DNA from 2 places in the Acetobacterium wieringae genome. Region 2 is predicted to be linked to the other one. Evidence: predicted binding sites of a transcription regulator. Region 2 holds the regulator's gene; the other holds the start of a gene.

Region 1 (15,191 bases), 730 kb from region 2:
GCAGAAATTGATCGGATCAACGCCGGTAAATAATAACCGCTGATAAAATAAAACAGCTGGAGAATTTTCTCCGGTTGTTTTATTTTTTGTCAGTTTACAAAGATAATTTTTTGTGGTGAAATAAGGGGTAGATTAAGCAGATCAGGACACAAGCGAAAATGGGGAGAAATTGAGGACTTTGAGATGATGAATAAAAAATTTGTGGCTTTGATTACCGACTACGTTAAGAACTATCAGGAAAAGAAACAGACCCGTACCACCTGGCGGGAGCCGGTGATTGGTGTGGCCGCTGCTTGCTGATCCCTTATTTCCCAGACTAAAGGAGATCATCGGTCCCAACCACGCTCTGCCCGGTGAGCTTCTACCCGGGGCCAGAGCAGTGTTGGTATTCTTTCTGCCTTTTTCCAAAAGCGTTGTGGCGAGCAACATTGCTGGCGAGGAAAGCTCGCAAGAATGGGATTACGCCTGCATTGAAACCAATCAACTGATCAATGATTTAAACCGGTTTTTACACGATACCATTGTGTCAATGGGCTATCACGCCTCATTATTGCCGTCAACCTACAATTATGATGGCGAAAAATTAATCAGTGACTGGTCCCATCGCAGTGTCGCCTATATTGCCGGGATCGGAAAATTCGGTCTCCACAACATGCTGATTACAGAGCGGGGCTGCTGCGGCCGGCTGGGCAGCGTCATCACCGATCTGGAACTGACGTCGACGCTGCGAACAGCAGAAGAATTATGCCTTTATAAGATCAATGTGTCATGCCAAAAATGTCTGAAAAAATGCGTCAACCAGGCCTTTACGCTGGCCGAGGGGAAGGTGGCTTTTGACCGTTATCGCTGCAATGAACAGATCTATGATAAAATCGTGCCGGAGTATCCCATCGGCAGCGGTGATGCCTGTGGCAAATGCATGTGTGGGGTGCCCTGTTCATTGGGGATTCCTGGTAAAGCTAAAAAATCTAAAAGCGACTCATAATTTAAGAAAGGAGTTCTGATGATTCTAAACACCGGTAACCGTACTGACATCCCGGCATTCTACAGTGAATGGTTTTATAACCGCATCCGGGCCGGTTTTGTGCTGGTCCGCAATCCCTACTATCCCCAGCAGGTGATCCAGTATCGGTTGACACCGGAGGTGGTGGACTGCCTGGCCTTCTGCACCAAAAATCCTGCCCCGATGCTAAACCGATGGTCAGAAATCTCTGACTTCAAACAGTTCTGGTTTGTCACCATCACCCCCTATGGCCGGGACACCGAACCTCATGTACCAGACAAGGCGCAGGTCATTGAGGCCTTTAAGCGGTTGTCCGAGGCGGTGGGAATCGAGGCGGTGGGCTGGCGCTATGATCCGATTTTTATCTCGGAAAAATATTCGCTGGATTTCCATCGGGATAGTTTTGAGCGGATGGCCAGTAGTCTTAAAAGCTATACCGATCATTGTGTTATCAGCTTTATCGATCTCTACCAAAAGACCCGGCGTAATTTTAGGGGTGTTAGGGCGGTAACGACCGTTGAACGGGCTGCAATCGGTCAGGACTTTGCGACCATTGCCAGTCAAAACGGGATGATCCTGCGTACTTGCTGTGAAGGAGCCGATCTGGCACCCTACGGGGTGGACTGCTCGGGTTGCATGACCCGGACCGTTCTGGAACGAGCCATTGGCATCAACCTGAAGGTGCCCAAAAACCGCTACACCAGCCGGGAAGGTTGTGATTGTCTGCTGGGCAGCGATATTGGCGTTTACAATAGCTGCGGTCATGGCTGCCGCTACTGCTACGCCAATCACGATGACCAAACCGTCAAACACAACATGGCCAACCACGATCCCAAATCCCCTTTTTTAATCGGTAATGCCATGGCTGGGGATATGATTAAAGCAGCCAAACAGGTGTCTTATGTAGATAGGCAGCTGTCGTTTTTATAGAAAAATAAGAATCTCAGGTAATTGGTCAATCGCAACGGATACCTGGGATTTTTTTGTTTAAGAATAACCTGGAAGTAAGTTCGATCGTTGATTACCAAAAGGTAACTTGCTAATAGATTAGTGATTACTTTTGTTCTGAACGGAAATGATTTATAGTTTAACGGTGTTGGTAATAAAATAATTAAACAAAGGAAGGTGCTATTTAATAGTCCCTTCCTTTGTGCATTTTAATGGTTGGTGGATCGGCCTTATTTCAGCCGTCCTGTTTTTGCTTTAATTGGCGGCGTTCACATAACTGTCAAAGATCGTTTTTGACTGAGCAATGGCCTGCATATAGTTTTGTAAATGATTGAGGGGATACTGGGTATAGCTCATTTTTACATTCCCCCCGGCAGCCAGCATTTTTTGATAGGCGTTTTCGGTTACTGAAGCCGGGATTAAACCATCCTCGGATGAGGTCAGAAAGGTAACCGGCATTTGTGGTACCCAGTCATCGGTATTATTTGCGGCAATGTCTGCAGCGACTGTACCGTCTTTGGCACTGGCCAGGAAAGATGCGGTAAACATGTTGTCAGTCGCTTTGGGATAATTGGCAGCTAGGACAATCAGCGGGGTGGTGGGGTTGGAAAAGTTTTTTTCCACTCGGGTATCATAGGGTTTATTAAAAATAGTATCCATAGCGCCCCAGTCATAAATTTGCTGATAGGCATAAACTGCTTTGGCACAAACCAGGCTACCACCCGGTCGGCCGTCCATAACGACACCCCCGGGGGTGTCCAGAAAATTATTCATGGCGGCATTCATATTATAAGGCCCTTCCATAAATACGGCCGCAGTAACTGGATACTGTGGATAATCGTTTTGAATTAACTTAGCCAGGGCTGATACGGCCTGACCGCCTTCTGAATAGCCCGACAAAAAGAGTTGACCGTTGGTGGACAATTGCAGCTGATCCAGTAAATGACCGGTGGCAATCAGGATGTCCACGCCGTTGGCGGCTTCACTGTCGGCGTATAAATATTCGCTGGGATAGCTCAGGCAATTGGGTTGGCCGGTCCCGACATAATCAGAAATGGCTACCACATAGCCGTCACTGGCAAAGGCTCCGGCCAGCGTATTGGATTCTCCGGAAGCTTTTTGAATGCTGATACTGGGGGCGGTACCATTGGTCATGATCGTGGCATGCTGATAAATAAGCAGCGGCATCGGTGATGACGCGTTTTTTTCGGGAATCAGAACAACCCCGGAGCAGGGGATCTTTTCACCGGCATGATTAATTGTCACATATTCAATAATATAAGCACTTACCGGGTAGTCCGGGGAGCCAAGCTGTTCCATCGACCATTGGGCTGATTCGGGAGTGGTGCTTTTTCCTAATTTTTCCAGAAAAGCGGTTGATTGCTCGGTGGAAAAGGTCTGATAAAATTCATTAAACAGGAGGTCGCCACGGTTGGCAGCGCTGACATCGTAGGCCGCTCGCGCCTCAATGGTCTTTAATGTTTTGCCAGAAAGGGTATGGAGAACAAATACCAGCAAGGAAACGACAATGAGGAGCAAAAACAATTGCAGAAAAATCTTTTTGGTGGATTTCATAACGGCCTCGTGTTGACATAAATTGATCTCAAAATTAACGATCTTGTCACTGATGTTATTTTACATTAACTTTAAACAAGAATCAATATTATATTCATTTAATTGATTGTGGCAAAGAAAAGGTTAGAGACGTAGGAATATGGATCGAAAACAGTGGTTTTGGTAAGAAAATATCGGTGAATTACTAAGGGTCTTCACCTAATCTTCAGATAAGCTTCAAACCATCCACAAACGGTTATATTACAATAGCAACATGAAATGAACATTGAAATACAAATGCCTTTGGAGGTCAGACAATGACAGTTAATTACGAAAAAAACCAACCGTTTAACAGCTATGAAAGTGAATACATGGATACTCTGAGAACCTTGTTCAATGAAAATAGCCAGATTGAGGAACTGCGCTATTTTTTAAATACGATCTATCGCTATTTTAAAGCGGACAATATAAAAAAGCGTCAGCCCCAGGTGATTGTGCTGGGCAGCAGTATTCCCGAAGAACTGATTTATGCCGCCGGGGCCAAACCCTTTTGGATCCTCGGCGGCAGTCTGGGGACGGTGGCCTGGTCCGACGATTTAGTGCCCCGGGATACCGATCCGGTCAGCCGCTCGATGCTGGGATTTCTGCTTAATGATCACTTCGATCTGGGCGCAGCCGCCCTGATCATCGTCCCGATCACCTGTGACAGCAGCCGCAAAATGGCCTACCTGCTGCGGGCGGCCGGGAAAAAAGTGGTCACCGTGGATATTCCCCCGGACAAAAGCGACCCTCTGGCCGGGCTTAAATGGCGGGATCAGATGGAGCAACTGGCCGAAAAACTGGCGGACCATACCGGTCGGCGGCTGTCGAAAAAGAATCTCGTCCAGGCCACCCAGCTGGTCGAAACGGCCCGGAAACTGATGCGCGATTTTATCCAGGTCTGTCGCCAAAAGGACGGTCTGATCTCCGGGGCATTGCGGATGGCGGTACTCAATTCTTATTATTACACCACAGATTTAAAAGGCTGGTGCAACCATTTGCGCAAACTGAATCTGGAACTGCTGGCCAACCGCCAGGTGATCTCGGCGGCTGCCACAAGCAAGCCCAAAGTTTTATTGATGGGCTCACCGGTGGTCTTGCCCAATTATAAGATTCCCTTTCTGATTGGCGACATTGGCCTGACGATCGGGGCCACCCTGGACAGCAGTATTCAAAAAATATACGCCAGCAGCAGCCAGCACAAAGCCAGCAAGCGGGATCCCTTTTTCGCTATCATTGAAACTCATTACCGCTATGACTGCTCAGCCGCCTATGCTCAAAATGAGATGCTTTTTCAGAGTGCCTGCTGGCATCTGGAACAGGGTGGGATTGACGGGGTGGTTTTCCATGTGTTGAAAGGTCAGATTGAATATGATTTTGAACTGGAACGCTTTGAACAGCTGTTCGGAACTGCCACAATCCCGGTCTTCCGGCTGGAAACCGACTACCAGTACCAGGATGTGGAGCAATTAAGAATTCGGATGGAAGCCTTTATGGAAATGCTGGCGCATCATCGTTATCGTGAGGAAAAAAGAGCCGTATGAAAAAAACCGATTTTAAACTAAGAAAAATTTTTACGCCGACGGTGCTTGCCATTTGCGGGCTGCTGATGCTGCTGTCATTGTTTGCCGGCAACCTGGTCTTTTACGCGTTCGGGTCTGACGACAGCGGCTATGCCATCACCCCGGTGCTGATCATCCTGCTGCTCGCGGTTATCGGCATTGTGTTGTGCCTGTGGCTGCGGCGGCGGATTGTTCGCAATGATCCGGTGATGGGCCGCTTTGCCGCCGAACGGATCAGCCTGAAGCCCGGGGGCACCGTTAAGGGCCAGCGCAAATTCGGCTTTATGACAATGCGCTGGCTGATCATGATCCTCAGCTTTTTCGCCCTGATCTACGGGGTCAAATGGCTGGGGCAGGGGTTTGGCAATATCGAACTGCCGATTTTTGCCTGTCCCATCAATCAGGATCAGCTGATTGACAGCAGCTGTTATACCCTGGCCCATTTAAATTCCCTGGTAGGGATGAGCTGGTCGGAAGTCGGCATCTTTTTGGGCTCGCTGCTGCTCTCGATCGTGGTGCTGGGCCGCTTTATCTGCGGTTTTCTGTGCCCGATGGGGCTGATTCAGGATCTCACCCATGAAACCCGGCAGGGTCTGAAAATTGAAGGCCTGTCCTTCAATGAAAAACTCTATAGCCGCTTAAAACCGATCAAATGGACGCTGCTGCTGTTATTTCTGGGGCTCAGTTTTGTCGGCGGCAACTTCTGTAATATCTGCCCGGCCATCACCGTTTCACCGGCCCTGGCGGGATTTAAGGTGTCACTGTTTTTAAGCGGCTTCTTCATGATTGTGGTGATCATTGGCAGCTTTTTCAAGCGCCGCTTCTTCTGCAACATCTGTCCGTTGGGTTACCTGATCGGTCTCGGTCATCGGATCTCGTTGTTTCGCATCAAAAAAGACTGTCAGGCCTGTACCGAATGTGGAGCCTGTTACGAAGCCTGTCCGATGGGGATTAAAACCATTTATAGCGAACGGGAAAAGCGTGATGTCACCACCGCCGACTGTATTATGTGCGGCGAATGTATTGACAAATGTCCGGAAAACAAGGCCTTGGCGATGAGCTTCGGCGGGCTGAGATTTTATAAAGCCTCCCGCAAGACCTTTATGTCGGGTCATAAAAAAAACGAAAAGCGTTTAAAACGCTTGATCAGGAAAAGAGAAAAAAATGAGTCTAATTGATAATAAAAGAAATAAGCCAGAAATGAATCACGTCATTAAAAACCAGCGTAACGCCCATAACAGCAGCTCCCCGACCACCATGGCCGAACGGCAACGCCAGCGCTTTGTCGACAAAGCCACCAAGGTGTCCGCCAAATACCTGCGGCGGCTGGCCGAATTACCCGGCGCCCCGGACGCCATGGAGCCATTTTTCAAGGTTCTGCAAGACATCTATGTGGATCTGAAAAACGTCGCAAAACCGGCCGATACCAAAATCGTCGGTACCTATTGTGTGATGGTTCCCGATGAGCTGATCTACGCTGTCGGGGCCCAGCCGGTGAAACTATGCAGTGGTAGCTATACCGCCTTTGCCATCGGCGATGACCTGGTGCCCCGGGACGCCTGTCCGCTGATCAAAGCGGTGATGGGTTTTCAGGCCATGGAAGTGATGCCCATTTATGATGATTGTGCTCTGATGGTGGTGCCGATTACCTGCGACTGCAAAAAGAAAATGGCTGGCATGTTAAAGCAGCGGGTGCCGACCTACGCCCTCCATGTGCCCACCGCCAAAAGTGAGGATCGCGATATGGAGCAGTACGTTCAGGAACTCTATCAGCTGATTCCCGAACTGGAAGCGGTCACCGGCCAGACGATTAGCTACCAAAGCCTGGCAGAGAGCATTGATGCCATGGGTTTTGCCCAGTATCAGATGTCAAAGTTTAATGAGTTTAAAAAACATGTCCCGGCCTTAATCAAAGGAACCCACGCCATGGCGCTGATGAATGCCTTTTCGTATCTGCCGGTGGAGCAGTGGAGTCAGCAGCTGCATCGCCTTAATCAGGAGTTGGCCCGGCGTAAAAAAGATAAGCACTACGTCAGCAAAGATAAACAACCCCGGATTATGATCACCGGATCACCTGTTATTTTCCCCAATATTAAAATCCCCTTGCTGATTGAAGAAACCGGGGGCATTCTGGTCGGCGACGAGACCTGTATGGGGGAGCGTTCGCTTTATGACCCCACCGTCGTGGTGGATCAGAGCTTTGATGGTTTGATGCGGTCGCTGGCCAATCGCTACACGAGGCCCTGTACCTGTCCGACCTTTGTTGACAACAGCCAGCGGATTTATCGGATCAAACAGATGATTGCCGACCACCAGGTTCAGGGGGTGGTTTATCACGTCCTCCGGGGCTGTCTGGTCTATGATTTTGAATACCAGACGCTGGAAGATGAGCTGGGTAAACTGGGCATCCCGGTGATCCGGGTAGAAAGTGATTACAACGAAGAAGATATTGAACAACTGCGGATCCGGATTGAAGCCTTTATTGAGCTGATCAAATTGAAAGATCTGGAAACCCGAATTAGCAAACTGAAAAAATCAGAAATAGCAGGGTGACACTTAACTGCAGTACCGACAAATTGTCGGTACGGGGTTTATCTTATGATCAAAGTAAGCATTTGCGAAAGTGCCGTGAGCTTTGGTCCCAGTTTCGCACGAAACAATTTCTACACTGTACGGCGGACAGTTCGATGAACTGTTCGCCTACACGTTACGAAATTGTTTGTGGAAACTGCACCCAAAGCAATCATTGTTCGATGCTATTAATTTAACAATTACCGCTAAGACTAGAAAACAGGAGAATAACATGAACAGAAATTATTATGCCGGACTTGACGGCGGCTCAACCTATACTAAGGCGGCGCTGATCTGCCAGAATCAGGTGGTGGATGCGATGGTTACCAACACCGGGATTGACAACAATGCCGCAGCCAGTGCCTTAATTGAAAAAATGTGTGTCCGCCGGGGGATTAACCGTACCCAGGTGCGCTATACCATGGCCACCGGTTACAGCCGCAAGGTCTTTGATATTGCCGATGACGATATTTCCGAAATTACCGCCCATGCCTATGGGGTGCGCTTAACCGCACCGCCGGATTACCGACCGGGGATGATTATTGATATCGGCGGTCAGGACAGCAAAATCATTTATCTGGACTCGCATTACGCCGTTAAGAACTTTACCATGAACGATAAATGCGCCGCTGGCACCGGCAAATTTATGGAAGTCATCGCCCAGATTCTAGAGACCACCATCGATCAGGTCGGCCCGCTGTCGCTGGAAAGCAAGGCCCCCTGTGATATCAACAGCACCTGTGTGGTCTTTGCCCAGTCAGAAGTGGTGTCGCTGGTGGCCCGGAAGTATGACCGCCGGGATATTCTGGCCGGGATGCATTTATCGATGGCCAAACGGATCATTAAAATGATGAAAAAGGCCGAAAAAGGCGGAGATATCCTGATGACCGGCGGCGGTGCCCTGAATATCGGAGTCCATAAAGCCTTTGAAGAAGAAATGATGCGGGATGTCTATGTGGCCCGATACCCCCAGTTTAACGGGGCCATCGGTGCCGCCCTGATTGCCAGTGAGCGGGCCTGACCATGGGGCTGACATTACTGCTTCCGGTTTTGGCCACGGCCCTGTCGGTGGGGCTGGGCTGCGGCACCTGCTGCAGTCCGGCGGTCAGCGTCTTTTTGTCCAGCTATATCATCACCCATGCCGAGGGGCTAAAAAAATCGCTGCTGGGATTTTTTAGCTTTTTTATCGGCAAGGTCATCGCCGTGGTGGTGTTATGCGGATTGGCGGCGTTGATTGGCAGTCAGTTTATTGATGCCGCCGGTTATGTCGGTGGGATCAACCTGGGTCAGATGATAGAGCTGGCGATGATAGCCCTGGGCCTGGTGCTGATCGGAAAATGGCTGCTCGATTACAAAAACAAAGCCAACCGGGCCAGTCTCTGTTCCGGTTGCGGCGGTGAAAAAAAGGCTGATACTATCAACCGCTATGGTGTAAAAGGGCTGTTGCCGCTATTCTCAGCCGGTCTGGCCTATGGAGCCTCACCCTGTGGGCCGCTACTGATGATGATGGGAGTGGCCACCACCCTGCCGCTGGCGACGGCTGCTCTAGTTGGCGGGGTCTTTGCCGCCGCAAGTACCCTGACCCCGGTATTGCTGATGGTACTGCTATCAGGCGTGCTGTCGGGGAAAATTGCCACCGAAATTCCCCGGCAGCTGCAGTGGTTTCGTTTAGCCAGCTACGTGCTGCTGACCCTGTTTTCGGCCGGGGCCTTATTCAATTTAGTGTGAAGAAGGTTGTAAAATTAAAGAATTAAAATGAGGTGTATTAAGTATGAAAAATAAAATTATCCGCCAATGCACGGCGGCCGTCGCTGCTTTGCTGATTGTCTATGGGGTGGGGGCCAATACTTTTCACAGCTATGAGCAAGTGAAGGCTGCTCAGGCCGAAATTCCTCCGGCGATTGCCGCCAAGAATGATGCTGCCACTGGTGAAAGTGAGAGTATTGCTGCGGCGGTGACGACCGACACAGCCACTGCGACTACCACCGAAACACCCAGCACCGCTATTTCTGAACCGGCCACCACGGTGACTGAAACCGTTACTGCATCCGCTGCAGCACCGGTAGAAACTCCGGCGATTGTCGCCGCTACCCCGGCTGCGGAGGAACCGGTAGTCGCTGAACCACAACCTGATGTCCCCAGTCTGAGCGAATTTTTATCCCAACTGCGCTGTGGTGGCTGCGGAAAAAACTGCTCACTGCTGAATCCCCGCTGTGGTGTCGGCAACCAGAAAGCCCAACAGGCCGAAGCCGAATATGTTGCAACCTACAATTAAAAAAGCAGGTCGCACAAGAATAGATGGAATCCGGTTTATTGTGAAATTCATAATTGTGAACACTATTTGAGTTGATGACAGTTTTTGCGACGAATGAGTCAGGCCGACAATGCTTATAAGAACAATTGTTTCGTATGAAAAAGGACGGTAGAGTCGATTGCCTGGTTAAGCTTAAAACCCCGGAAACGCAGTTATAACAGTCGTTTCGGGGGTTTTTACTGATTTGTCAAATAGACCGGATCAGCCCTGCAAACAAGCCCGAATCGCAGTAAGGTATAATTTGGCCATTGACAAAGAGTATGGATGGGTATAAAATAACAACAGAACATATGTGCTAATTTAATTAAAACGGATTAAATGGGTGGGTCATGGAACGGATTATTTTACACTCTGATATCAACAGCTTTTATGCCAATGTGGAATGTCTCTATCATCCGGAGATTAGGGACTTTCCGGTGGCGGTCGGTGGCAATCCGGAAAAACGTCATGGGATTATTCTGGCGAAGAACCAGAAAGCAAAGGTTGCTGGGGTTAAAACCGGCGAGGCCCTGTGGCAGGCCCGGGAGAAATGTCCTGGGCTTTTGGTGATGCCCCCAAATTATCAATTGTATTTGCGTTTTTCCCGGCTGGCCCGAAAAATCTATAACCGTTATTCCGATCAGGTGGAGCCTTTTGGTCTCGATGAAGCTTGGCTTGATGTCACGGCCAGTTCCCGGATTCACGGCAGTGGCCGAACCATTGCCGAAAAAATCAGCCAGGCCATTCAGGAGGAACTGGGTATCACCGTTTCGATTGGCGTTTCCTGGAACAAAATCTTTGCCAAATTTGGTTCGGATTATCGGAAACCCGATGCCATCACGGTGATCACCCGGGATAATTTCAAAAAAATTGTCTGGTCCCAGGAAATTGGGGATCTGCTCTATGTGGGGTCAGCCACGAAAAAGAAACTGATGAAATATGGTATCTATACCATTGGACAATTGGCGCAAACATCCCCAGATTTTCTGGTGCTCCAGTTTGGTAAGATGGGGATGGTGTTGTGGCGCTTTGCCAATGGCCTTGATGACAGCCCGGTAAAAGCCTTTGACGAGCATTATAACGGTAACGAACGGATTCTCAAAAGCATTGGCAACAGCATCACTACCCCCCGGGATTTAAAAGACCTGAAGGATGTCAAGCTGATCCTCTATATGCTGACTGAAAGTGTGGCGATGCGGTTGCGGGAAACCGGCTGTTATTGTTTAACAGTAGCGATTCATGTCCGTAACAAAGAACTTCACAGCTTCACCCGGCAAACAAAGCTAGCAAAACCCTCGGATCTGACCCGGGAAATAGCTGAAGCCGCCATTGCCTTGTTTGAAAAGAATTATGATTTCAGTTCGGATATTCGCTCCCTGGGGGTGCGGGTCACTGATCTGGTACCGGATTCAACCCCGATTCAGTTGGATGTTTTTGGCAATGAAGCGTTGCGGATGCGTCAGGCCCAGCTCGATGATACCGTTGATGATTTACGCAAGCGCTTTGGCAATCTGGTTCTGCGTCGGGCGGTTACCATTGGTGATTCGATGAGCGGCCTGGATCCCAAAAAAGATCATGTTATCCATCCAATTGGATACTTTTAAAGGAGAATTAAGAAAATGGCAATAAAAAAATTTGTCCAGGTGATTGCAAAGTTTGAAGAAGATGGCAGAATCATCCCCCTCCAGGTTTTGTGGGAGGACGGTCGGGTTTTTTCTATTGACCGGGTTCTGGATATGCGCCCGGGGGTCTCCCTGAAGGTGGGCGGGCAGGGTATTCGCTACACCTGCCGGATCCAGAATAAGGAAGTCTGTCTCTATTATGAAGAACCCAAATGGTTTGTCGAAAGTAAAGAAAGATAAGGAAAAAAGCCGAGTGCCAAAAATAGACCAGGAAAAACGGATCCTTGCCGTGATGCTCAAAATCTATTGCCGCAAAAAACATCGATCACACGATCTCTGTGCGGAGTGCCAGACCCTGTTAAGTTATGCCTTGAACCGATTGGATCATTGCCGCTATGGCGAAAACAAGGGTTTTTGCAATCACTGTCCAAGCCCCTGCTATAATAAAGAGAATCAGCTAAAAATTCGCAAGATCATGGCTTTTAGTGGCCCGCGGCTCGATTTTTCATCACCCCATTATGGTTATCAGACATCTGCTGTCGTAGTGCGACAGCAGATTTTTTTACGTCAGTTTTGCGGTATAGTCATGGCCCAGAAATCCTGGAGGGCTTTTTTAAGCTCGGGCTCATTCCGGATCTGGCGATGGGGAAACCACTCCTGTGGAAATAACTGACGATAGCTAGGGCTACTGAAGCGCTGATCAATCAGAACGATCACGCCTCGGTCGGTTTCGGTTCGAATCACCCGTCCGGCAGCCTGGAGAACCTTGTTCATGCCAGGATAGAGGTAGGAATATTGATAGCCGGTGTGGTTTTTTTTATTGAAATAATCCCGGATGATATCACGTTCAAAACAGATCTGGGGCAGACCGACTCCGACAATAATGGCGCCGATCAGGCCCTCGTGCTTTAAGTCCACGCCTTCGGAAAAGATCCCGCCCAGCACCGCAAAGCCCAACATCCCGGTCGGGGCAGCCCCGGGTGCCGGTCGGAACTGACCCAGGAACAGCTCCCGGTCTTCCTCGTTCATTTCCGGAGCCTGCCGGATGGTGACGACCTCCGGGTAGCTGGCGCTAAAAATTTCAAACACCGCATTCATATATTTATAAGATGGAAAATAGACGATGTAGTTGCCTGGCTGCTGATCCCGTACCGTTTTGATGCAACGGACAATGGTGGAGTAGGTTTTTTCGCGATTGCGGAAGGTGGTTGAGATGGTATCGGCAATCAGTAGTTCTCGGTTTTTAACATCGAAGGGCGATGGCAGACTAATTTTATAGCTGTCGGGGTCACCACCGAGAATTTCTGAAAAATAGTCGAGTGGTGACAGGGTGGCCGAAAAGAAGATCGCCGCCCGGCCTCGTTTGAGGGCTTCTCCCAGCAAGTGGGAAGGATCCAGACAAAAAAGTTTGATACGGGTATCGCCGTTGGCGTTTTCGACGTAGGTTAGAAAGTGGTCATCGTAAAACTCGGCGGTGCGCATAAAGGTCAGGGCGTTAAAATACAGTTCCAGTAGTTTCTCGTGACCCGGGCGGCCTTCATTGCTGACTAGCCATACTTCGGCCAGAGAAATCAACTTCATCACCAGCAGCAAGAAATCTTTGGGGGCCTCTTTTTGGCGGTGAGGTGAGTTGGTTGTAGCCAATTTTCGCAGCCCGATCATGTGAGTGTTGAGTTTTCCCAGAGCTTTGGCAAGACTGGGGTCGTTATCTTTAAACAATCGCTTTAGCTCCAGCAATGGTTTTTTATAAAGTTCGGCCGAAAACATTGAGCGGGCCCGATCGACCAGATTATGGGCTTCGTCAATCAAAAAGCTGTAGTCGCTGCCGTTATCGGAAAAAAAACGTTTGAGATAAACCCGGGGATCAAAAACATAGTTGTAATCACAGATCACGCAGTCACTAAAGAGGGTTAAATCGAGAGAAAACTCAAAAGGGCAGACCTGATGTTTGTGTGCATAGTTTTCAATGACGGGTCGGGTCAGGCGGTCTTCCTGCTTAAGGATATCCAGCAGTGCGGCATTAACACGGTCAAAATGACCCCGGGCATAAGAGCAGTGATCGGGATCACAGATGGTTTCTTCCTGAAAACAGATTTTGTCCTTGGCAGTCAGAGTGACACTTTTGAAAGCCAATCCCTGATTTGCCATTTTAGCAAAGGCTTCCTCGGCAACCTCCCGGACAATGGTTTTGGCGGTTAGATAAAAAATTTTGGCAGTATGCCCTTCAGCCATCGATTTGATGGCGGGAAACAGAGTTGACATTGTTTTGCCAATTCCGGTGGGAGCCTGGACAAAAAGTTTTTTCTGTTCGACAATGGTTTTATAAACCGCTACTGCCAGTTCCCGCTGGCCCGGGCGATAACGCTCAAAGGGAAAAGCAAGAGCCCGAATAGCGGTATTGCGGCGAGTCACCCAGTTGCTGGTCAGAGCAGCCCAGACCAGGTACTGATTGATTAAATCGTAAAAGAAAACAGTCAGTTCAGTTTGGGTAAAGATTTTTAGATACTTTTTGATTTCATCGGTATCCAGCTGAAAATAGGTCAGCTGTACGCTGATTACTGGTAGTTCATTCTGGATGGCGTAAATATAGGCATAGCATTTAGCCTGGGCCCAATGGGTTTGGCTGTAGTCTTCGTCAATCTGTTCCAACGGCCGGCTGGTTGACTTGATTTCGTCTACAATAATCTCGGACTCGCTGGTGATGATGCCATCGGCCCGGCCATCGATTCGGAAACAGAAGCCTTCATATTCGAAACGATGTTTTAGCGATACTTCAGGGGCATAGCCTTTGTCTCGATTATCTTTCTGAACCCTCTGGTGGGCCCGGGTTCCTTCCAGTGCACTGGCGTTGCTGATAAACTGAGAATCGATATTTCCGGAGCGGAGGATAAACTCCACCAGATTGCGGACGGATAGTTTTATTTCGGGTTGATTGTTCATTTTTTCACCTATGATTATTATGATGACGCTTTGATGCTCTAATTTTATGCTAAATGGTGAAGAAAGTATAGCAGATTTGCTTGCTGATCTAGGAATCAAAGCAGGGAACGACAACGATTGTCAGAGTAACAATCAAAACGATGAATCTTAAAAAATACTTAATTTTCTCTTTGCTAGAGTTCAAAACAATAAAAAAATTAGGGCAAAAAAAATTAAAAAGTAAAATTATTATGGTGGGACAAAGCCTCAAGACAGTGATTTTTTTCATTAAAATGCATTTAATCGCAACGTTATTATCGGTTTTTTTAGGGAGAAATATTTTTCATAGTATTAGCAGTGATATAGTGTCAATTTGATAGATATAGCAGTAGATTAACTATCAAGATCATTTAAATAGCTGATTTGTTTATGTGGAATTGATAAAGAAATAAAAAGTTGTCCAATAGCTATCAGACAATGGATAAAAAGTATGTTATCCATAAATTGAATTTGATGTATCTGTATTAAAGTTACCCGAATAAAATCTATCGAAAAACAACATCTTGATTAAAAATGATTTGTTAATTAACGAACAATATAATTTCAGAACTACCTCTTGTTTGAGAAATATCAAACAAGTAAAGGTAATAAATTGTTGCAAAAAGAAAAAATATTGACAT
Region 2 (15,191 bases):
TAAAAAATAAGCATCCCATTCACACTGGAAATTACAAGATAAAAACATCGATTGTTGAAGAAGCAATCAAAAAAATTGACGAAGCGATCAAATTCAGAATCCAAGGAATGATTATTTATGGCCCATCAGGTTATGGAAAATCGACAGCAATCAATATAATAAAAAATGAAATATACGAAAAGTACGACCACGAAATTTTAACGTTTGTGAGTTCAATGCCTGATCCACTAAAGAACACCAATGTTTTTTACACAAGATTATTGAAAGCTACAAATCATGATTTATTTAATAAAGGTTCAGCACAAGATAAATCGGATCGATTGTGTTCACAGCTAATTAATTTAGCCCTTGAAGAAAACGGAAATCGAAAAATCCTTTTTTTCATTGATGAAGCAGATGCTTTAGATAAAAATGAATACCAATGTCTTAAAGATATTAATAATCAGTTAAAAGCTCAAAGTATAGAAATGACGACAATTTTAGTTGGTACTGAAGATTTAATCTCACAGCGGAACTTGTTCTCAGGAATGAAGGAAGTCCAGATTGTGCGACGTTTCATGCAAAAAACGCACATATTTAATGGTATACGGACAAAGAAAGAACTTCAAGATGTCCTCGGAGCATACGATTTCGGTATGCGATTTCCCTTAGATTCAGACTTGACATATACGAATTATTTTTTTCCAATGGCATTCAGTGAGAGTAAATTTCTGATCCATGAAACTGAAAATTTATACAATTGTATTTGTAATATTTATGGAAAAACTATTTTCAGTAAACATGGATTATCAATGAGTCATTTATGTAACATGATTGAATTTCTTTTTATAGAACATGGAATAGAAGGGGCAGGGGATGAATGGATAACCGAAGATATGTGGATCGAGACTGTCAAATTTGCGGACTGTGGCCACGAGCAAGACCTTTTAAATGCATGTATCAATGGAAAGCGAAAGTGAGTATAAAGCGAGGATAAGCTGGTATGCTAACAAAATTTAAGCGAAATCAATATGAAAGCTTTTATGATTATTTAGTTAAATCATGTTACGTGAATTCTTGTTCTTCAAATATATTGATTAAACCAATATTGGTAAACAATAATGATACAAATAAATTTTTGCCAGAACTTTTATTTCAATATAGGGGTAAAATAAACGTTGAAGGTTTAAATTCCATAATTGAAGAACCAGTTCTTCTGCAAATAAAAGAAGATGTGAAGAGACTATTAGGTCCATTTTCAATATTTCTTCCCCATAATCTCATTTTTCTATTCGATCATTATTTTAAATATTGTCCAAAGTGCCTGGAAGAAGGAAATCATTATTTATTTCATCAATTTTCTTTTTTAGATCAATGTCTTATACATAATATGCTTTTGGTTGAACATTGCCCTGTTTGTAACCATCGCAGATTTTCGGAATTTTGCTTCAATAAAAAAAGTTATTATATTTGTCCCCATTGTGAAATTGACTTATTCCGACATTTCATGATACACTCACCAATGGAGCTTGTTGCAAGAAGTTATCATAATAAATCAATACCGTTGAATCTTCCATCTATTTCGGATAGAAGTTGTACTATAATTGAGATTAATCCCTGGCAATTAAAAATTAAAAATAAACTTCCGGATTTTGGCGCTAAATTTATAAAAGATTATCTTATCAACGGCGAAAAGAGTAGTCTAGCGACAATTAGTGTGCGAAAAGTAACGAAATTAACTAAATATGAAATTAGTAATCTGAACAATTATTACTCTAATTGCGATTGTGATTGGATTAATTTAGTAAAAGACTATTCAAAAAATGATTTGTCAATTCTTTCATCACTTGAAGATATCATAAATAAAGTCGACAGCCGGATCAAGAAAACTTTCCGAGTTGGTTATCATTGCGAAAATATGAATCGAACAAATATTGATTACAAAACGAAATTAAATAATATTTTTGTAAAATGTCTCTATGGTAATAAAAAAATAAAAAAAGAACAATATGCATATTATCTATGGTTATATTCTTGTATATTGAGAAATAGGGCAGGAGAGTGTAATACTTCTTTCTTGTTGTCCTTATATGAATACCTCATTCAACTCTTTTATGATTTCTTTAATGATCCCAAAAGCACAACAATTTCGGCCGATGTTTTCCAGCTTGCTTGTAAAATTATCGAGTTTTATTTATTTGAATACTTTTGTAGACTATTAGGTTTTATTGAGAATAATATTAGAAATGGTGACTTTATAAAAATAATTACAGAAGATCTTTTAGATTCTGGTATTTCAGTTGGCCCAGCCTATAAAGGCATTATTATCGAGAATGATCTCTTTTATAATGTCTATTTTTTCGAAGAAGAAGAGTCTCAGGTGAATGAAGATTATCGAAACAATATAGATAATATGGAAACAATGGTTGGGGGATATAGTCTGATTGTACGCTACAATGTTTCCATTGGATAATTATAAGGCTTAATACATTTTCACTGAAAGTTGGCATTACATATAGAACTTATTTTTTTCATGAAAACCTTCCATTTTTTACGGGTTATATGTCAAATTTTACCTATTTTTTTAAATGAAATAGGTATCATGCGAACCTTTCATTTTATTTTGCATTTTATTCACCGGAGATAATAAAATTTCATATTTCTGATTATTGTTCACAGAATTCAATTAAATTCGTTATTTATGTCCGATCAATTATACATAATCGGCAACAAAAGAATTATTTTTTACCACTTATATGTCAAGCTATGTCCGAAGTATATGTCAATGCACAACAATGCACCAAACAAAGCTCAGTATGAATTTGAAATAAGCAAAAATATTATGTCGCAAAATGTAAGTTTCGTGACAAAATGACTAAAGTGTGGTAAGCTATAATAAAATCTGCCGGTGCTTGTGCAAATACCATCTCAGCTTATGCCATCTTTTTTGCAGCTGTTACCAGCCAACCCCGGCAAAAATTTTAGGAGACTCTGATGACCATCCCAACCAATCTAACTGATAAAATTATTCCCAATAATGCACTGCTGGATGAATTCCTAAATTATGTTTTAACCATTAAAGGTTATTCTGAAAAGTCCGCCCAGGCTTACCGTTATGATCTGATTATTTTTTTCCGCTTCCTCAAACGCTATTTTGCGATGGTTCCCCAATCGCTGCCTTTTGATGCAATTCCCATCGATGATATCGACATTGATGTCTTAAAATCGGTAAATCTGGGGATTCTCTATGCCTTTCTTTCCTACTCCAGTAAGGAACGGCAAAATGCAGATGCGGCCCGAAGCCGCAAGGTCTCTTCCTTACGTTCATTCTTTAATTATCTGTGCAATAAGCAAAAGTACTTTCTGCCCAACCCGGTGACTGAACTGGAAATGCCCAAACTCCCGGCCCGTCATGCCCGTTATCTGGAATGGGACGAAGCCGTGGATTTATTGAAAGGGATTACCGGTCGCCATAAAGAAAGGGACTTTGCCATTATTACCCTGTTTCTCAATTGCGGGATGCGTCTTTCCGAGCTGACCCAAATAAAGATTTCCGACATCAAAAACGATGCCCTGCGCATCATTGGTAAGGGTAATAAAGAGCGTCCCGTCTTTTTAAACCATGCCTGCTTAAAAGCCATCAATCGCTATCTGGCGGTGCGCCCAGAATCCAACTGCCCCTATCTCTTTCTCAGCCAGCAAAATGGCCCGATCAGCAATCGGGCGGTTCAGCACCTGGTCAAGAAACATCTGGCGAATTGCGGTCTCAATACCGATGAAATCAGTGTCCACAAACTCCGCCACACCGCTGCAACCCTGATGTTCCGTTATGGCAATGCCGATTTGCGCTCGGTTCAGGAAATTCTTGGTCATCAGAATGTTTCAACCACTCAGATCTATACCCATGTCAATGAAGAAATCCTCCGGGATACCCTTAACCAAAATCCGTTGGCACAGTTTGAAAGCGATGATTGACAACAATGGTAAAATTAAGAACTTACGTTTGCCTTTAATCTGGTGATATGCTATAATGAAGCATAACTATTTTGGAGGAAAACTCATGTACGAGGATTTAAACAGCAAACAATTAGATATCTTGAAATTTATAGAAACCCAAATGCGCGATAAACGTTATCCCCCATCAGTGCGGGAAATTTGTGCCGCTGTTAATCTGAAATCGACTTCCACCGCCCACACCTACCTGAAAAAGCTGGAAGAGCTGGGTTATATCAAGCGTGATTCAACCAAAACCCGGGCTATCGAGGTGTTGCGCCACGATCCCAATGAAACAATTTCCAGTCACTTTGATGAAAAAACAATTATCTCATTGCCAATTTTAGGCTGCGTCACTGCCGGTGCTCCAATTCTGGCAATTGAAAACATTACTGATATTTTCCCGCTGCCGCTCGATTTTACCGGATCCGATGACGCCTTTATTCTTATAGTCAAGGGGACTAGCATGATTGAAGCCGGGATTCTCGATGGTGATAAAATCATCGTCCGAAAGCAGGAGACGGCCCGAAATAATGACATTGTTGTAGCGCTTTTGCTTGAAGATAACGAAGCCACGGTCAAACGCATTTTTTACGACGAGCCCAATAAAATCCGACTGCAACCGGAAAATAAAACCATGGATCCGATTTTCTGCAATGCCCAGGATATCAAAATTCTTGGCAAGGTAACCGGTCTGATCCGCAAATTTTAGAGCAATAAAAAAAGATGTGCAAACATCTTTTTTTTATTTTCCGTTAGTCCAGTTTCATTTTGTCTTCAATGCTTTTAAAGACATCTTTTTCGATATGATTTTTGTTGGCTTTGACCAATTCGATCTGGCTTTCAAACAACTGATTCTGGAGATCCAGGATTGTTTTGCGGCTGGTTTCACTTTCAATTTTTCCTTGTCGTAAGTGTTCCCGGTATTGGGCCAACAGATCATTTTTTTCATCCAGTTCTTTTTGCAATAAGTCTTTCTCTTCAGCCAGTGCTTGATATTTTGCCTGTTCTTCGGCCAGCAAATCGCTGAGTTTCTTGAGTTCAGCTTTAACTTGTTTCACCTCGCCGACTTCTTTGGCTTTTACTTCTTCACTGCTCCGAACTTCTTCCTCTGCGTTGAAAAGCCGCTCGGTAATATTCATACAGCCTAAAATCGCAATCCGAATATGGTTTGTGAAGGGATTCGCAGCCTTGACCCGTTCCAATTCGGTATTGACGTAGTCAGAAACGTGCTTAATATGCTCTTCGTTTCCCTTGGCCTTTAGATTAAATTCGGTATCGAGTATGCGTAATTCCATGATTGTTTGTTCAGGCATTTTTTCCTCCTGTGAAATAAATTTAGTTCTCAAAAGTGATAAAAAGGTTCTTCTTTGTTATATTCTATTATAGGTAATAAACAAGAAAATTACAATTGATTTATCAATTAATACTGCTCAATGACATCAGCCAGTTCTGTATTGCTTAAAATTCGGTAGTCAATCTGTTTTATCTCAAGATGCTTAAAACCAGCCCGTGATTCGCTATGGATAACCGGAATGGAATAAATCGCTTTCTGGTATTTTCTGGCGTAATCCAGGGTATAAATGGTACCGCTCCCCGGCGTAAAATTGGAAACAATCACAAACTGACTGGACGCACTCTGAAGACGATCCCGCTCTACGAACTTATATGGCAAAAGGGTTTCATGATGGGGGTATTCGGATACCAGACAGCCCCCCATGCCACAGATTTTATCTGCCAACTGCTGATTGGTGCTGGGATAAATTGGAGCTAAACCAGAAGGCAGAAAGGCCACCGTCTTTCCACCGGCATCCAGACAACCCTGGTGCCCATAAGAATCAGAACCGATCGCCAGGCCACTGACTACCACAAAATTGTTTTCGGCCAGTAACTTACCTGCTTGAAAAGCAAAATCTGCCCCCAAGGCGGAAGGTTGGCGGCTACCAATCACTGCCGCCCGTTTGGAATGTGTTAAAATACTCAAGTCGCCCTGATAAAAAATCAACACCGGATGATCCGAAAATTTCAGACTATCCGGAAACGCTTCATCCCAATACGAGCAGCAAGAGATTCCCAGCTGACCGCATTGTTCGGCCAGCGTCTGGGCACAGTCCTCAGCAGCTGCGATTTCGGCCTTGCTGATCTGGCTGGAAATCATCCCAAAAGTCTGGCCGATTTCAACCAACTCCCGGAAACAAAGCTGCTGAGGAGCGGTGATCAACTCCAGCAAGCGGATCGTTTTCTGTCGACCGACCCCTTTTAATTGCTGAAGCCCGACAATATGTTCACAAATCAGATTCATGATCGTTTCAATACTTACTCACGGAGTTGGGCATCAAATGCCTGTTTCAATTCACCGAGAATCTGGTCGATAACCGGATTAATATCATTGTCAGTGAGGGTTCGTTCGTGATGACGGAAGTTTAAGGCATAGGCCAGACTCTTATAACCGGCCGGAATTTGAGCTCCGGTATAGACGTCAAACAATTCAATGCTTTCAAGGATTTCGCCCGCTGTTTTTACGGATAATTGCCGCAATCGCTGCCGCCGGAATTTCAGCTTTGAGTAAAATAGCCAAATCGCGATTAGAAGCCGGGAATTTTGGCAGATCAGTAAATTTATTATCCAGGCTGGCACATTCAAAAAGTTCATCAAACGATAACTGACAAACATAACACCGTTTCGGCAGTTCATAATGCTTGACAACCATCGGATGAATCTCGCCGATTTCCCCGAGTTTGGTCCCATTGGCAAAAATTTCTGCTTTTCGTCCGGGATGAAGGAAGTCCGATCCGCCAGCAACAAACTCCGGATAGTAAATTCCAAAATGCTCAAGCAAGAGCTCAACAACCCCTTTTAATTCAAAATAATCCCCGCTGCCATAGGAACTGATGGCCAGTTTTTTGGCTTCAACCGGTAATTCTCCTGGCTTGGTGTTTTTGCGATAGGTATTGGACAATTCAAAAAAACAGCCCGCCGGGTTTTTACGATTATAGTTTAGTGAAATCACTTCCAGCTGATGGCCAATGAGGGTATGGCGCATGATGCTGTTTTCTTCCCCCAGCGGATTAATCAGCGGAATCAGGTTATCCGGAAGCTGTGTATTCAGTCCCTGAAGACGCTTTTCGCTGGTAAAGGAGGATGTCAGGGTTTCAAAATAGCCCTGACCCACCAGAATGTTTTTCAGGCTGTCTTCAAATTTCTGCACTGGGGTTTTACCGCCAACCATGGTTTCGCCGCCCATTATGGTACCAGGGATGCGATCATAGCCAAAAATCCTTACCACTTCCTCGGCCAGATCTTCTTTAAGCTCAATGTCCATCCGATAACTGGGCACTTCAACTTCCAAAACGGCATCGCTTATTTTGTTCACCGTAAAGAATAACCGGGTCAGCATGCTTGAAACTTCCTCAACAGTCAAAGAAATCCCCACAAACGCATTAAACCAATTAACATCGAGGGCAACTTTTTTTAATGCAGCCACCTGAGGGTAAACATCAATCATCCCTTCGATAACATCACAGGCACCAATATCCAGTAGCAGCTGAGTGGCCCGCAGTGCTGCCACTGCGGCTAATTCCGGATCAACGCCCTTCTCAAAGCGAGATGAGGCTTCGGTTCGCAGGCCCAGTTGTTTAGCCGTTAAGCGTACACTGCCTTTGTTAAAATTGGCCGATTCCAGGACAATCAGACTGGTTTTATCAGTAATTTCTGAATTTTCACCACCCATGACCCCGGCAATGGCCACTGGGGCTTTGCCATTGGTGATCATCAGCATCGATTCATCTATTTCCCGCTCTTTATCATCTAAAGTGACAATTTTCTTATCTGCAGTGGTTGTAACCACAATTTCCTGGGATTTAAGACTGTGATAATCAAAAGCATGGAGCGGTTGGCCCAGCTCCAGCATCACGTAGTTGGTGACATCAACAATATTGTTGATCGGCCGCACTCCACTGTTTAGGAGCTTGATCTGCATCCACAGCGGTGAGTCTTCGATTTTCTTGACTTTGAGCATCTTGGCAACATATCGGGGGCAGGCAGAATCTTCAATGCGTACGGCCAAATAGTCGGGGATTTCATTAGCACTTTCTGCGGTGGCGTCATAAACTGGTACTTCAGCCATTGGCAGATCCAGGGTTGCTGCCGCTTCCCGGGCGATCCCCACAATCGATTGGCAATCCGATCGGTTAGCCGTCAGTTCCACATCGATGATCACGTCATCAAGCCACAAAAGTTCCCGGGCATCCATTCCCAGCGGCGTATTTTCCGGCAGAATCAGAATCCCTTCCATGATTTCTTTAGAAAATAAATCGGTGTTCATTCCCAGTTCTTCAATCGAGCAGAACATCCCATAGGAAAGCAATCCCCGAAAATCATTGGTGCCGATTTTGGTACCATTGGCAATTACCGCACCATCAATGGCCACCGGAACAATGGCACCTTCAAAGACATTCTTGGCCGCAGTGACAATCACCCGTTGGTCAGTTCCCATATCCACGGTACAAACGGTCAGCTTATCCGCATTGGGATGGGCTTCAATTTTGGTAATTTGTCCGGTAAAGATATTAACCACATTTTCTGAAACAACCGTTAGGGTTTCCACCTTTGTCCCGGACATCGTCAGAGCCTCCCCAAAATCAAACGGTGCCATTTTTATATCAACAAATTCTTTTAACCAATTCAGTGAAACGAGCATAATTGGGTTCCTCCTATTTAAATTGCGCTAAAAAACGCAGATCATTTTCAAACAATAAACGCAGATCGTTGATGCCATACTTGATCATTGTGATCCGGTCAAGGCCCATGCCAAAGGCAAAGCCGCTGTATTCATCCGGGTCAATGCCACAGAAGCGCAAAACATTCGGGTGAACCATTCCGCAACCGAGAATTTCAATCCAGCCGGTGTTGCTGCAAACCTTACAGCCAACGCCGCCGCATTTAAAGCAGGTTACATCCATCTCAGCGCTGGGCTCGGTAAAATAGAACTGGTGGGGGCGGAACTTGGTTTTCGTCTGTTCACCAAAGAGTTTCTTGGCAAATAAATCAAGGGTTCCTTTAAGATCGCTCATGGTGATGCCTTTATCAATCACCAATCCCTCCATCTGATGGAAGACTGGAGAATGGGTAGCGTCGATTTCATCAAAGCGATAAACCCGACCCGGTGAAATAATCCGCAGGGGTGGTTGCTGTTCTTCCATAACCCGAACTTGAACCGGTGAAGTCTGAGTTCTCAGCACGATATCATCCTGATAGTAAAAAGTGTCCTGGAGGTCTCTGGCCGAATGATCCTGAGGCACATTCAAATAGTCAAAATTATATTTTGCCCATTCAATCTCCGGACCTTCGGCAATGGAGAAGCCCATTCCCAGAAAGATTTCTTTTAAATCATTGATAATCGTAGTTAACGGATGCAGGTTTCCCGCCTGATGTTTTTGTCCAGGCAGGGACACATCGATACGTTCTTCTTTGATCTGCGCTTCAATTTCCTGTTGTTCCAGTAACTGTTTTTGCGCCATGATGTTACTTTCAATTTCTTCCCGGATTTCATTGGCCAGCTTGCCAATGACCGGACGTTCCTCGTTGGAAAGCTTGCCCATTCCTTTTAGGGCAATGGTCAGTTCGCCTTTTTTACCCAGATACTTAATCCGGACATTATCCAGTGATTTCAGTTCGGTAACGGCACTTAGATCAGCTATACAGCGATCTCGTAATTGTTTGAGTTCTAGCTCCATTTCTTTCTCCTTATAAATAAAAAAATCGTCCTCTCAAAAGGACGAAATCATTCCGCGGTACCACCTTAAATTAATACATAATTGTATTCACTTAAAATTTTAACGCAATTAACGTTAGCTGCTATCAATCATCAAAATTGGTTGATGCGGTTCACAGCTAAAACTCCAGAGGGAACTTCAATAAATTTAAACACAAAATCTCTCAGCCTGGGATTTTTTCTCTGTAAAGTCTCATCTTTATTTACTCGCTCTATCATTGTAGATAAGTTATTTAATTATCTTTTACTTTGGTCTGGCATTCCTTAAAATCTCGAATCAGATCATACATGATTATACCTGCAGCCGTTGCCACATTCAGTGACTCCGCCTGACCCAAAATGGGAATTTTCAGTAACAGATCGCAGCATTCACTCATTTGCTTCGACATTCCCTGGGATTCATTCCCCATAACGATGGCAAATGAACCGTTGAGGGACTGGCGTTCCCATAAACAACTGCCACTTAAGGAAGTACCGATGATCGTTACCTGCTGCTCTTTTAACTGCTTGACCGTATCAAGCAGCGAAACGACCTGATAAATCGGCAAGTGAAAGACCGAACCCATCGAACCCCGTAGTACCTTCTCATTGTAAATATCCGCTGTTTTAGCAGACGTCACCACACAGTCAAAACCTGCTGCATCGGCAGTACGAATAATGGTACCAACATTGTAGGGATCCTGAACATCCTCCAGTAAAACCGTACGCTTGAAGGTTCCCGGTCGGCTATTAATTTTATGCAGTACCGCCATAATTCCTTCGGGTTTTTGTAAACCGGACAGGCTTGCCAGAATCGTCGGACTGACGATTGCAATGGCAACTTTATTGTTCTCCAAAGTAACCAGACGATCCCTGACAGATGCGCCATTAATCTCCAGCCAAGTGCTGGTAATAAAGATCTGCTTAAACTGCAATTGATTTTTAACTGCTTCCAGAAAAAGCTTGGTGCCTTCGATGGCAAAGGTACCTTCGGCGTCCCGAAAGGATTTACTGCTGAGTTTACGCAGATACTTCAGTTGCTCATTATTTTTTGATGTAATTTCTGGAAACATCGTTAATGGTCTTTTCGGGACAGTTTGTTAATCTCATTAATGGAGCGATTCTCCCCCATCACAATCAGTTTATCTCCGGCATGAATCACATCACTGGCCAATGGCGAAGCATTTAAGACATCCAGACTCCGAATTGCAATTACATTTAAGCCATGTTTTTCCCGGAGGTTTAACTGTTCCAGGTTTTTTCCTTCCCAAATATGAAGGGACTCCACCTCAACGATGGAATGATTGGTATCCAGCTCCAAAATATCGATAAAATCGCCGGAAAACAGATTATGCGCAACCCGCTCACCCATGTCCCGCTCTGGAGAAAATACTTTTTTGACCCCTAATTTAAGTAGCACCTTTTCGTGCTGGGCATTGTTGGCTTTTCCATAAATTTCATTGATTCCCAGTTCCTGAGCATTGACAATACCCATAATACTGCTGTTAATGTCTGAGGTAATGGAAACCACCACCGCATCGACATTCTTTAAGCCAATCGATTTCAGTGTATTAATATCGGTCACATCCGCTTGCACCGCATAGGTTACCAAATTCGCAATGTTTTGAATTTTTTCTTCGTCATTATCGACGACAACAACATTACAGCCCAATTCGCTGAGGGTGATGGCCAGTGCTTCACCAAAACGCCCTAAACCAAGAACCGCAAACTGCTTTTCTTTCAATTAATACTCCTCCTCTAGCCAATCATAATGTTGCCTTCCGGCAATTTGAAATTTCCCACGTTTTCTCGGGCTCGCTTTTCACTGCGTGAAATCGCATAGGCTACCGTTAACGGACCCAGCCGGCCAACAAACATGGTCAAACTGATGGCTATTTTCCCCGCTGTTGATAAATGAGGGGTTAAACCGGTTGTTAAGCCAACCGTACCAAATGCTGAAAGTACTTCAAAAACCACCGTTTCAAAAGAAGCTTCAGGTTCAGTACATAATAACACAAAAATCATAAAGATGACAATACCCAATGCAATGACAATCACCGAAATGGACCGACGGATTGCCGGGCCCATGATGCTACGCTTAAAGGCCACCACATCTTTTCGACCATGAAGAACGGAGACAACCGTCATCATAATAATCGCAAAGGTGGTGGTTTTAACGCCGCCACCGGTGGACCCCGGTGAAGCTCCGATAAACATAAACAGCATGGTTAAAAACAATGATGGTGTTGTTAAAGCGGCAATGTCAATGGTATTATAACCAGCAGTTCTTGGTGTGATCGACTGGAAAGCGGCGGCCAGTAGTTTTTCGGGAAAAGAAAGCTTTCCCATCGTCATCGGATTATTGTATTCAAAAACAAAAAAAAGCACAAAACCAATAATCAAAAGAACACCGGTGACTGTCAGGGCCAGCTTGGCATGCATAGTCATTTTTTCAAATTTTCGAATGTTAATGATATCACTGGTAACGGCAAATCCCAGCCCCCCCAGAATAATCAGCCCGCCAATCACAAAATTGACAATAAAATTACCGACATATTTTGTCAGGCTGGAGTAATTCCCAAATAGATCAAAACCAGCATTACAAAAGGCAGAAATCGAATGAAAAAAGCTGAAGGCAGTGCCCCGCAAAAATCCATATTCCGGAATAAAAACCAGGGCCAACAATAATGCCCCAACTGTTTCAATGATCAGCGATGAAAAGAAAATGTACTTGGTGAATTTAACTACTCCGGAAAGTGAATCCATGTTCACTGAGGATTGAATCAGCAGACGATCCTTGATCGTAATCCGTTTTCCCGCCAGTACAAAAAACATTGTCGTCAATGACATGAAGCCCAGGCCACCGATCTGTATCAGTAAAATAATAACGACTTTCCCAAATACCGACCAAAAGGTGCCGGTGTCCACAACCACAAGCCCCGTTACGCATACTGCTGAGGTAGCCGTAAATAACGCATTAATAAAACCACCGCTGGTTCCTGATGCGCTGGCCATCGGCAAGGTCAACAAAATGGCTCCCAGTAGGATCACCAGTGCAAATCCATAAATCAGCATTTCTGCCGGGGAACGTTGTCCCGCAAATTTTTTAAAGTTCCAGCGTATTTTTTCTGCCATGATTCGATTCCTGCCTTAAATATTTAATAACCATACCTATTCTAACACGACACAATAAAAAAGCAAGAATAATATCCATAAAAAAAACTTCTCAAGCATGGATAATCCGTTGAGAAGTTTTTCATTACGATTAGTTCATGTTCTTCTTTGATACTTCAACTAAGTCTTTAAAAGCATTACTGTCATTCATTGCCAGATCTGCTAAGATTTTACGGTCGATTTCAACACCTGCCTGTTTTAAACCAAACATGAATTTGCTGTAGCTTAAACCATGTATTCTGGCACCGGCATTGATTCGGGTGATCCATAATCTTCGGAAGTTTCGTTTCTTTTCTTTACGGCCAACATATGAAGATCTGAGTGCTCGCATAACGGCTTCATTCGCTGATCGATATAACTTACTTTTAGCACCATAATAGCCTTTTGCAAGTTTTAGTACTTTTTTATGTTTCTTTTTGGCATTAACGCCTTTTTTAATTCGCATTATCTATTTCCTCCTATCTTCAAATATTATCTTTTTACGATTTTGATCATTTTCATTACTACTTTAGCATCGCCAGGAGCTAAACCAGTTGCTTTTCTTAAATTTCTTTTTCGCTTGCTGCTCTTTTTGTTAAGAATATGACGTTTGAACGCTCTTGAACGTTTAATATAACCTGATTTTTTTATTTTAAAACGCTTTGCAGCACCACGGTGGGTTTTCATTTTTGGCATAACTATTTCCTCCTCCCTGTACAAGGTTTCATTTATAAAAAACTATATCTGAGAAACGAAAGTTTCACAATCAGATAGTCAATTAACAGTGTGAATTACTTATCTTTTTTGGGGGCTAAATACATAACCATGTTTCGGCCTTCAATTTTTGGTGCTTTTTCGACTACCGCCAGATCAGCAACCCGCTCAGCAAAATCTAGTAATACTTCTTTTCCCTGTTCGGTGTAAGCCATTTCACGGCCTCGGAAACGGATCGCCACCTTAACTCGACTGCCTTGCTCTAAAAACTTGATGCAATTTTTAATTTTAACATTAATATCATGCTCTTCAACTCGAACCGACATACGAATTTCTTTAATAACCACAGCTTTTTGATTTTTTTTGGCTTCTTTTAATCGTTGAATTTCTTCGTATCTAAACTTACCGTAGTCAAGAATCTTACAAACCGGCGGTTTTGCGTTTGGTGAAACTTTCACTAGATCCAAATTTTTTTCATCGGCTAATGCTTGAGCTTCTCTGGTATTCATGACACCAAGCATTTCTCCAGTTTCGTCAATTACACGGATTTCGCGATCACGGATCTCGTTATTAATTTCGTGTTGAACATCTTTGCTAATAGTCATATACCTCCATATAAAAAAATTGCAGGTAGAGTTACTCCACCTGCAAAAAAATACTTACGAACAATGATTATGCGTTCATTCATATTTACCTATTTCCCTGAGAAATGAGGTGAGAAGTGTGTGTTCCTCTACTTTGTTACTCAGCTATTATATGCTTATTCAGATCGATTGTCAAGTTTTTTTTATGAAAGTAAAGCCCGGTCGTTGGCAAACTCTTCGCCACTGACCTGGCCAAAGCGTTTTAGTAGATCTTCAACTGTGAGACTCTGTTTTTCTTCACCACTGATATCTAAAATTACGTGGCCTTCATGCATCATAATCAAGCGATTCCCATGCTCAATGGCGTGGCGCATATTATGGGTGACCATCAGGGTGGTCAGATTCCCTTCGTGGACAAAACGGTCACTGAGTTTTAGAACCTTATCAGCCGTTTTGGGATCCAATGCCGCTGTATGTTCATCCAGCAATAGCAGTTTAGGTTTTTTCAGAGTTGCCATCAGTAGGGTCAAGGCCTGCCGCTGTCCACCAGAGAGCAGACCAACCTTAGCATGAAGACGATTCTCAAGCCCCAGATCCAGATGGCTCAGGTACTCTTTATAAATTTCACGTTCCTTATTGCTGATGCCCCAGCTAAGTGACCGGGTCTTACCGCGACGGTAGGCCAGGGCAAGGTTTTCTTCAATCCCCATATTACCGGCAGTACCCATCATCGGATCCTGAAAAACCCGGCCGATAACGGCAGAGCGTTTATGTTCAGGCAGCTTGGTAACATCTTGTCCGTCTATCAGAATCGAACCCTTGTCAACACCAAAGACTCCCGCCACACAGTTAAGAAAAGTCGACTTGCCAGCACCGTTACCACCAATAACCGTGACAAAATCACCCTCGGCCAGGGATAGACTAAAATTGCGGAGGGCCACTTTTTCGTTGACCGTGCCAGCGTTAAATTTTTTTTCAATTTCATTGATTATTAGCATTTTAGAGATCGCCTCCAT

Evidence for each region. Region 2 encodes LexA, which represses DNA repair genes until DNA is damaged. Its sites were predicted from a motif close to CNAACANNTGTTNG; they were not measured.
Region 1: a site for LexA is predicted at 10,071-10,084, ahead of dinB (DNA polymerase IV). Genes of this name have one in related genera too.

Annotation. Positions count from the first base shown of each region.
Region 1 covers NZ_CP097897.1:2,438,732-2,453,922, reverse strand. Annotated here, with positions in the region: gene CHL1_RS11915 (uroporphyrinogen decarboxylase family protein) at 1-33, shown strand, start outside; gene CHL1_RS11910 (epoxyqueuosine reductase) at 281-985, shown strand; gene CHL1_RS11905 (DUF1848 domain-containing protein) at 1,004-1,933, shown strand; gene CHL1_RS11900 (alpha/beta hydrolase) at 2,207-3,526, opposite strand; gene CHL1_RS11895 (2-hydroxyacyl-CoA dehydratase subunit D) at 3,823-5,088, shown strand; gene CHL1_RS11890 (4Fe-4S binding protein) at 5,085-6,284, shown strand; gene CHL1_RS11885 (2-hydroxyacyl-CoA dehydratase subunit D) at 6,271-7,659, shown strand; gene CHL1_RS11880 (acyl-CoA dehydratase activase) at 7,910-8,698, shown strand; gene CHL1_RS11875 (urease accessory protein UreH domain-containing protein) at 8,701-9,405, shown strand; gene CHL1_RS11870 (hypothetical protein) at 9,449-9,952, shown strand; gene dinB (DNA polymerase IV) at 10,321-11,574, shown strand; gene CHL1_RS11860 (hypothetical protein) at 11,590-11,832, shown strand; gene CHL1_RS11855 (nitrous oxide-stimulated promoter family protein) at 11,792-12,265, shown strand; gene CHL1_RS11850 (ATP-dependent DNA helicase) at 12,160-14,532, opposite strand.
Region 2 covers NZ_CP097897.1:1,707,241-1,722,431, reverse strand. Annotated here, with positions in the region: gene CHL1_RS08370 (ATP-binding protein) at 1-959, shown strand, start outside; gene CHL1_RS08365 (TniQ family protein) at 983-2,452, shown strand; gene CHL1_RS08360 (tyrosine recombinase XerC) at 2,974-3,954, shown strand; gene lexA (transcriptional repressor LexA) at 4,040-4,684, shown strand; gene zapA (cell division protein ZapA) at 4,728-5,288, opposite strand; gene CHL1_RS08345 (DNA-processing protein DprA) at 5,396-6,274, opposite strand; gene CHL1_RS08340 (phenylalanine--tRNA ligase subunit beta-related protein) at 6,289-6,510, opposite strand; gene pheT (phenylalanine--tRNA ligase subunit beta) at 6,470-8,671, opposite strand; gene pheS (phenylalanine--tRNA ligase subunit alpha) at 8,685-9,707, opposite strand; T-box leader at 9,742-9,973, opposite strand; gene CHL1_RS08325 (TrmH family RNA methyltransferase) at 9,979-10,797, opposite strand; gene CHL1_RS08320 (potassium channel family protein) at 10,800-11,468, opposite strand; gene CHL1_RS08315 (TrkH family potassium uptake protein) at 11,483-12,859, opposite strand; gene rplT (50S ribosomal protein L20) at 12,990-13,343, opposite strand; gene rpmI (50S ribosomal protein L35) at 13,370-13,573, opposite strand; gene infC (translation initiation factor IF-3) at 13,669-14,196, opposite strand; gene CHL1_RS08295 (ABC transporter ATP-binding protein) at 14,379-15,173, opposite strand; gene CHL1_RS08290 (ABC transporter permease) at 15,175-15,191, opposite strand, start outside.